Regions from separate parts of the Ectobacillus sp. OTK genome, predicted to be linked through region 1. Evidence: riboswitches for the same ligand, from Rfam matches in the RefSeq annotation. Region 1 holds a riboswitch; each other region holds the start of a gene.
What was found. A riboswitch is a leader RNA that binds a small molecule or an ion and turns the genes downstream of it on or off. The one in region 1 is predicted to bind cyclic di-GMP.
Positions count from the first base shown of each region.

Region 2: it holds a riboswitch for cyclic di-GMP, as region 1 does, so the genes downstream of both, AC6HZ4_RS25665 (hypothetical protein) here and AC6HZ4_RS15815 (hypothetical protein) in region 1, are expected to answer to the same signal.
Region 3: it holds a riboswitch for cyclic di-GMP, as region 1 does, so the genes downstream of both, AC6HZ4_RS16905 (amidase) here and AC6HZ4_RS15815 (hypothetical protein) in region 1, are expected to answer to the same signal.
Region 4: it holds a riboswitch for cyclic di-GMP, as region 1 does, so the genes downstream of both, AC6HZ4_RS26575 (YuzB family protein) here and AC6HZ4_RS15815 (hypothetical protein) in region 1, are expected to answer to the same signal.

Region 1 covers NZ_AP048547.1:3,145,709-3,147,883, forward strand. The annotation lists gene dctA (C4-dicarboxylate transporter DctA) at 1-86, shown strand, start outside; gene yppF (YppF family protein) at 315-539, shown strand; gene AC6HZ4_RS15810 (hypothetical protein) at 1,084-1,290, opposite strand; cyclic di-GMP riboswitch class I at 1,288-1,373, shown strand; gene AC6HZ4_RS15815 (hypothetical protein) at 1,390-2,175, shown strand, end outside.
Region 2 covers NZ_AP048547.1:5,175,826-5,178,000, reverse strand. The annotation lists gene AC6HZ4_RS25670 (DMT family transporter) at 1-657, shown strand, start outside; cyclic di-GMP riboswitch class I at 822-910, shown strand; gene AC6HZ4_RS25665 (hypothetical protein) at 942-1,886, shown strand; gene mgtE (magnesium transporter) at 2,055-2,175, opposite strand, start outside.
Region 3 covers NZ_AP048547.1:3,398,868-3,401,042, forward strand. The annotation lists gene AC6HZ4_RS16905 (amidase) at 263-1,132, opposite strand; cyclic di-GMP riboswitch class I at 1,180-1,268, opposite strand; gene AC6HZ4_RS16910 (hypothetical protein) at 1,453-1,752, shown strand; gene AC6HZ4_RS16915 (ATP-binding protein) at 1,867-2,175, opposite strand, start outside.
Region 4 covers NZ_AP048547.1:5,377,343-5,379,517, forward strand. The annotation lists gene AC6HZ4_RS26570 (HD domain-containing protein) at 1-395, opposite strand, end outside; gene AC6HZ4_RS26575 (YuzB family protein) at 707-931, opposite strand; cyclic di-GMP riboswitch class I at 1,188-1,276, opposite strand; gene AC6HZ4_RS26580 (RsfA family transcriptional regulator) at 1,602-2,175, shown strand, end outside.

The DNA.
Region 1 (2,175 bases):
TTAACCGTGCGAAAGACGCCCTTGATGGCCGCATTACGTATAAACTTAACAATACTTCTAATGTAACTGATTCAAATGTCTCCTAAAGAAAAGATAATTATTAACATCTAGCTAAGTGATGAACCGATGAAAGACCGCTTCCTGGCTTTCATCGGTCTTTTGTGGTTTAAGGAGTAACCTGCTCCTTCTTATTGAAATAAACCGAGAACAATGTTGAAATGTGTCTTAAGTTAGAATTTTCAAAATAATTAATTGTAACCGATTTCATGTTATGATTCTGCATATCAAACATGCTATCCAGGAGCTGAGTTACAGTGTTGTTACAAGACTTCATACATCAATTTATACTAGTAAAAAAACGAGTACCATTACATGTAAATGAATTACTAGACTACCTCAAAAAAAGTTACGCTTGCGGCGAATTGTCCGCTGCTGATTATAAAAATTTGTTTAGAGAACTTAATAAACGTGGAGCAGAAAAAGCCAGAACATTCATCCTTGAAAACATTCTTACATTCAGTAGAAAGGCTTTATCATAAAAACTTTATCTTTTTAGCTTCTTTAATAGCAAGTTTTTATATAAGAAAACTTCACAAGTTATTTGAACTAATTCCTAAAATTTCATTGAAATTCCATAAAACAGAAAATAAATGTTTAAAACCTCCAAATATATGAAAGTGAGTGATCCTGTTATGAAATGGTTTAAAAGTATTCTATGTTATTTTAAGAATGGTCATATGTACCTATTTGAAGGCCCGCTCGACACTAAGTACAAAAAAATTCATATTCACAGATGTTCGAATTGCAAACATATTAAAAAGATTGCTGTTTAACTGTATTTGATATAAAAATAAGTGAGAGAAATTAAGCAAAAATCCGACCAAACAATAAGGTCGGATTTTTTTATCAATAAAACTTCTCTTTTATTTCATTCTTTGTTTATCTCAAGCACCGTAACATAAATAAAGGGATAATAAATGTGATGACAAATAACCTTCGGCAACACCCCTCCCTTTGCCTTAACAATATCTCTTTACGTCTAAGGTATTTGTCGGAACTTCTTATGATAAATACTGCTATATATTAATTAATATACTCAATTAAAGTTAGTATTGATACTAATATTTTCTCTCTCTTTGGAGAAGCCTTTAGCCATTTTTCTACTTTTTTATCATTTTCATCCAAATAAGCAGAAATATTAATATTCCTATTTTTCTCAATATAAAAATAGGAATTAGTTACTATTGTTGCGCTAAATATACTAATATATACTAAATTTACAATATCCAAACGAAAAGGCAACCCTGAGGAAACTTAGGAGACGCAAAGCTATGGAGCTAAGGTCTTGAAGACTATGCTAGCCAGCTACCGAAAGGAGATCAAAATCGTATGAAAAAAACAACATTTGCATCCTTACTTCTTGCTCTGTCTGTTGGAACTTCTGTGGTAGGTGCTGAAGAATTATCTACTTCAGAACAACAAGAGTTTGTTCAAGAACAACAAGAGTCTACTCCTGAACAAGAGGAGGCTGCTCCTGAACAACAAGAGTCTACTCCTGAACAAGAGGAGGCTGCTCCTGAACAAGAAGAGTCTACTCCTGAACAAGAAGAGTCTACTCCTGAACAACAAGAGTCTACTCCTGAACAACAAGAGTCTACTCCTGAACAAGAAGAGTCTACTCCTGAACAAGAAGAGTCTACTCCTGAACAACAAGAGTCTACTCCTGAACAACAAGAGTCTACTCCTGAACAACAAGAGTCTACTCCTGAACAACAAGAGTCTACTCCTGAACAACAAGAGGCTACTCCTGAACAAGAGGAGGCTGCTCAAGAACAAGAAGAGTCTACTCCTGAACAACAAGAGGCTACTCCTGAACAACAAGAGTCTACTCCTGAACAACAAGAGTCTACTCCTGAACAAGAGGAGGCTGCTCAAGAACAAGAAGAGTCTACTCCTGAACAACAAGAGTCTACTCCTGAACAACAAGAGTCTACTCCTGAACAAGAGGAGGCTGCTCAAGAACAAGAAGAGTCTACTCCTGAACAACAAGAGTCTACTCCTGAACAACAAGAGTCTACTCCTGAACAACAAGAGTCTACTCCTGAACAAGAAGAAGCTGCTCAAGAACAAGAGACTCCTGTTATCGATAAAAAGCATGGTCTAGACAATGCACTT
Region 2 (2,175 bases), 2.0 Mb from region 1:
ACTCAGGAAATCGGAACCAAATTATCCTCGGCACAAATGGGGGCAATTATCACCTCCTCGACACCAGCATTTATGGTTATTTTTGCCCGTCTTCTATTAAAAGAGCAGTTGAATATGAAAAAGGGATTGTCTGTTTGCTTAGCAACAGCAGGGGTATTGCTTATTGTTGGGAATAGTCATACGGATATGTCCAACCAGCTTGGCGGTATTTCGCTGCTTGTTGCTGCTTTAACATGGGCTCTTATGTCTGTCCTGGTAAAACGTGTTCCAGGTCATTACTCGCAAATTGTGGTGACGGCCTATTCAGCCTTAGTTGCCATAGTGTCGCTGACTCCTTTTGTTTTGGGGCGATTACACGAAATACCTATCCACCAGCTGGCTCATCCGGCTATTTGGGGCGGAGTCTTGTATTTGGGTATTGTTTCGACGGCTGGCGGATTTCTGCTTTGGAATCGAGGGCTCCAGCTGCTTGAGGCATCAAGCGGCGGGTTATTTTTCTTTTTTCAACCCTTAGTTGGAGCATTGCTCGGATGGCTTATTCTAGAAGAGAATATAGGCGGAACGTTTTGGATAGGGTCTATCCTAATTCTTAGCGGTGTTTTAATGGTGGTAAGGGAACCAAAACAGAGTCATGCAGGGCAAGTTAATAGAATATGAGTATTTCGTCAAAATAGAGTAACGGCAGGGAGGCTTCTCCCTGCCGTTTTCTTGTTGTGATCAATCTAATATGATGACAGCCTCCTGCATGGTGATAACAAACTCTATTATATCAACTAATTGTAATATTTTACCCTATACTAAAACCCGGTAAATTACTATAATTAGATTAAGGGCAAACCTTGTGAAAGCTTGGGACGCAAAACTTTAGGGGCTAAAATAGCGAATGCTATCAAGCCAGCCAGTTGCCGTTCACAGGAAAAAAATTAGAGGAGTGAATGTACATGAAAAAGGTAGTTGTAGGAGCATTAGCCGCGTCATTGATATTTTCTCAAGGGCTAGGTGTTGCTGATGCCAAAGGGAAAGATCAAAAAAATGCCGCGAAGGTCGACAAAGATAAGAATGGGATTCCTGACGATTGGCAAAAGAAATATCATTTAGGATACGGAAAGTATGTTGCAGCAAAGGATAACGATAAGGATGGATTAAATAATCTTGAGGAGTATCAATTAAACCTAAATCCAATATCAAAAAATACAGATAAAGACAAATTGTCTGATGGACAAGAGGATAATGACAAGGACCAATTAACAAATCTGCAGGAAATCGAAGCGGATTTAAGCCCATTAAAAGCCGATACCGATAAAGATGGGGTTAAAGATGCAGAAGAAGACAATGACTCCGATGAGTTAAACACAAAAGAGGAATTCGTAGTAGGAACGGATCCTATTAATAGTGACTCAGATAAGGACGGCCTAGTTGATGGCGAAGAAGATAAAGATACAGATAAACTAGAAAACTCTGTTGAATTTGATCTAGGCTATAATCCGAACGATTCCGATAGTGATAATGATGGTTTACAAGATTATAAGGAAGATTCTGACGGTGATGGAGTTTCCAATAAAAATGAAGTAGAAGAGCTTGAAATAGAGCTAGTCGATGCGGCTGATCGTGAATTCGAATTGGAATATGAAATTTCAAGGGAAGGATCTGAAACCAAAATCAAGGATGAAATTGGAATCAAGGACTCTGGAACGATCGTTGAACGATTGGCTTTAACTCCAAATATGACAGATGAGGAGTTAGTTGACCAGGTGAAGCAGGTTCTTGGTACTGAGGATTTTGCAGAATTAAAAATTGAAGTTGAATTTATAGGTGGACAAGAGTTAGAAGCAGAGCATAAATCTGCAGAGGAAACTCAAGAAGACGAGGATGAAGACGAAGAGTAATTTTCTATCCGAAAAAGAAGGAAGGAGGAAGTCTCCTTCTTTTTTTTGTCTATTTGGGCAATTTTTTTTAAGTATAGGTATGTATGCTTCTTAGTGTTTTAGATAGTGTTAATCTTTCATATGGAATTGCTATGATCTTCTTGATTTGATGGGCATGTGACGGTATCCCTACATTAATTTTGAAATAAACATTGTTGCAATTCCAAAATAAATCAGTAGTGATAAAATATCATTCAATGTTGTAATCAATGGACCAGAAGCCACTGCTGGATCTATTTTAAATTTATAT
Region 3 (2,175 bases), 250 kb from region 1:
TAAACGGTCTTTTACCTTAGCTAAAAATCAACACCAAATGATAACAGAGCCTTTTGATAAAGAACACTCGCCTATTGGCGAGCCCTGCCCTTGGGCGAAGACAGAGGCGTAGTTGCACTTACACTTTGTTCCTAAAATTTCCTGTTACGTCGAATGAGCTTCAAGCTGGAAATTTATACTTTCTTAAAGTGTAAAAAATAGCAGTACCTACCGCAAGATTTGGTCTGTACTGCTAATCTACTAATCTCAGTCTATTTTTATTTTACCGCTTCATCGTCATCCAACTGCCAACATGATGGACAGCTATACCTTTTAAAGCAGAATTGCTCGCATAGTAGTTTTTCACCGCTGTGAGTTCCCGATTCATGTATGATTCGCCTTCTTCAAAAAAGGAAATTGTATCACCTTCAGCAGTATTCCCGGTTTCAATGCCAACTACAATCGATTTTCTATATTTTTTAGCAAGTGCCATTTCATTTTTGACGATATCAATAATCATTAGTGCTGAATCACGATATGCCATAACCGTCACACCGTCTGTTTTTGCGATGACCCATTCAGCAAGCATCCCTTTTCCATACGTATTTTTATAGGGAATTCCATCAAACCAAAAAGGCATGTCCACTTCAAGCGGAAGATTTAAAGCAGCCGCACTGCTTTTCGCCTTCGTTAACAAAGATTGATACGATTTGATTGTATCGGCTTGATTCGTTGTCCAACCACTATATAAATAAGGTTCAACATCCAAATGAACACCCGCAAATTTTTGGGCAGACGTTGAGCCGCTTTGATATCTGCCAAGCCAGTTCATCATTTGATTTTGGATCATATATCCTTTCGGCGCAACCCATTCATCCGATCCATCTAACGCATAAATGCGTATTCCCTTTGCAAAGGCTTTTCCAATAAAGCTGCGATATACCTTCAGAGGAATGTCTCGGTCAATCTGCATGTATACTTTATTTACCTGTTTGCTTTCAAGGAAAGCGATTGTACCGGCTTCATCACTAACTATCATCCACGGATTCCAGAGCCATGTTGCCCGATCTGACGCAGAAGCTTCTGCGCTTAAATTGCCGGGAGCGGCCATAAGTACAAAAAACAGAATTATTGACATTATAATTTTTTTCATTACCAAAAGGTCCTCCATTCTCTCAGCCAAGACTCACAGAACGAGAACCTGGCAACCTGACGACCATACGCTTTCACAGCGGTTAGGCTCACGGCTTTGCGTCCTTCCCTTTCGGTGAAGTTTGCCTTTTTCATACTATTTTATATCTTTATTATACGGCACCTTAAGAATTTCCGTCCATTTACTTTTTTAACCAAACAAAATATTTCGTTATACGGATTAGTCTTACCTACGTTAGCTTTGCATGATTTCGAGCTCTTTGGACATACTGTGTATGCATCTTCTCTGGCGATGCTATCTTATAACAAGGAGGCACTCCTATGCCAAATCAAAACCAATTCAGGAACTCTACAGCTGCTCCTTCTATACAGGATACAATGGAGGACATTTGGCGCACAACTTGCGGGTCATGGGAGAACTGTAGCGAGTCCACCGTTCAGTCTTTCTTATCCCAATGCGAGCAGCATAACATTGACCCGCAGTTTTGCATGAGTTGGATTCAGCAACATAGCAATCAGATTCCAAACTGGCCGGCTGTTTCTGATGTAACTCGTGAATGGGTCAACCAACATACTTCTACGGGTTCTCCCATTTCCGTGTCAGAGCAGAATACACGTTAATAAAAAAGCAGACACAGCCTCCCTTGCTCCTAAAGAAGAATGTGCTCCCACGCACAAGGCGTTTTTGCCTTTTGCGTGGTATCCGTCAAAACAGTCGAAAACAAAGAATAATCTTCAAACCAAATTGTTTTGTAAAATAATCTCATTTTCCTTAATGGCAGGCAGTATAATAGAAAATTTCGTTCCTTTTCCCTTCCTGCTAAAAACTTGTATCTTTCCATCCATCGCTTCAATGATTCGATAACTGACCATTAATCCTAGACCGGTTCCTTTTTCTTTGGTTGAATAAAACGGGTTCCCTAGTCTTTCTAATTCCGCTTTTTCCATTCCCACACCATTATCAACAATCTCAATGATGACATTATCAGCTCTTTTATAACCGTATATTTGAAGCATTCCTCCATCCGGCATTGCCTCTACCCC
Region 4 (2,175 bases), 2.2 Mb from region 1:
GTATCGCCAAGAATGATGCGCTGCGTAAAATGCTCATGGTCAAGATGAAACACCTTTTCAAAGGAATGCGAAAATGGCCCGTGTCCAACATCATGTAAAAGTGCAGCGCATAGGCAAAGCAAACGATCTTCAGCGTTCCATGCCGGTCTTCCATCAAACACATTGTCAATCATCCGGCGAATGATTTCATATACACCAAGCGAGTGATTAAATCGGCTGTGCTCCGCCCCATGAAACGTAAAAAATGTTGTACCAAGCTGCCTTACACGGCGCAGCCTTTGGAACTCTGCTGTTCCGATCAAATCCCAAATGATTTGGTCATCCACGTGAACATATTTATGTACAGGATCCTTAAATACCTTTTTTTCATTCATTTTGCCATTGGGATATACCATTTAAGGTACCCCCTTTCTTTACTACTGTCATATATATTATACCGAAGGAATAACAGAATGAGAAAGACCTGCCTATGCATTTTTATTCAATCAGATACAAATAGTATATATAAAGTAAACATTAAGAAAAGCGGACACCGTCCGCCCTGCTCCCGAGGGAGACAGTCCTCTGCACATTGAGGCGCTTTTTGCCTCGGCGGGCAGAGTCCTTTCCCCGCAGCAAACAGGTCATGGGAGCTAGATAGTACCCCTAAAATTACACTTTCTTAACTTATGCAAAAAAGCACTTCCTCTACTGAGAAGTGCTTTCCTTATTTTCCTAGTTTATCCTCAATTTTCTTAATCAATTCAGTTTCATTTGGTGCCGAAACAGGGCGATTATTTACGAACGCAAATGATTTTTTGCGCCCTGGACCACAATACGACTGACAGCCAATTTTCACATCCGCATTCGGATCTACCTTCTTTAACCGCGGAAGTAATGTTTTTAAATTTGTGGCCTGACAATCATCGCACACCCGAAATTCATTTGCCATCCTGCACAATCCTTTCTCAACCTCAAACTTTTCGCATGTATTAGTATGCACCGCTGCATGATTTGCTAAAAGGTATTTTACCGTTCTTTTTGAAATGTTGCAAGCCATCCTGTATGATTCCTTCAGGACAAGGCTATGATCAAGAATAGCCATGTTTCTGCCGCATAACAAAGCAGGCAGCTATATACTGTGTCTGCCTGCTTTGCAATCTTATATTTATCCAAAATATACCATACATGGCATGAGTGTTAAAAAGCATGGCAGCTAGACAGCCATAGAAGAATCTCTTCCTTAGGCTCTAAGCTTTGCGTCCCTGCTTTTCAATCAGGTTTGCCTTTTTCATATCACGTGATATAAAAATGTAGTGGGGTATTCTCCAATAGAGAATGTTATGTAAGCATGGACATATTATAGCTTTTTTTATCAAGAAAGTATATACGCTTTTTCTCATTTACTGTGTATATTTTCTGATGCCAGCTGATCTGAAAAAACTAAACTGAAAGAGAAATAGCATTTTTCAAAAATGGTATTCATTTTTTACTAGGAAATCAAAGTTCTACATTTCAGGAAATAATCTACCATATTTTTGAAAGGTTTGTATAAAACCGTTCATTTCCGTCCATCCTAAAGATAGAAAAGCATTTTAAAAAGGGATTAAGGAGATGACTCTATGAAGATAAGACAAGATGCTTGGACAGAAGAAGATGATTTACTTTTAGCAGAAACAGTATTGCGCCATGTCCGTGAAGGAAGCACACAATTAAACGCATTTGAGGAAGTAGGAGATAAGCTAAATCGCACATCAGCGGCTTGTGGATTTCGCTGGAATGCGGTTGTGCGCTATAACTATGAAAAAGCTTTGCAGGTAGCGAAAAAGCACCGCAAGGAAAAGATGCGTGCAATTGGCGGAGATCACGCAAAGAAAAAGCTGCTGTATACACCCCCGACTCCTGTCGTGCGTACAGTTGATATGGAAGCAGGTGAAATCATAGAAAATACAGTTCTATTAGAAGAGAATTCCTTCACGATGACGGATACTACTGATCTCGATCCGAGAGGAACTAGTTCTCTTACAATGGCAGATGTCATCCGCTTCCTGCAGTCTTTAGGAAACTCAGACGTAAAGGTTACCGCATTGGAACGTGAAAATGAAAGACTAAAAAAAGAAATTGCTGAATATATGCATAAAAATGAAGAGCTAGCAGGCAAAATTGCGAAGCTAGAGCAAGAAGCAACAACGATTC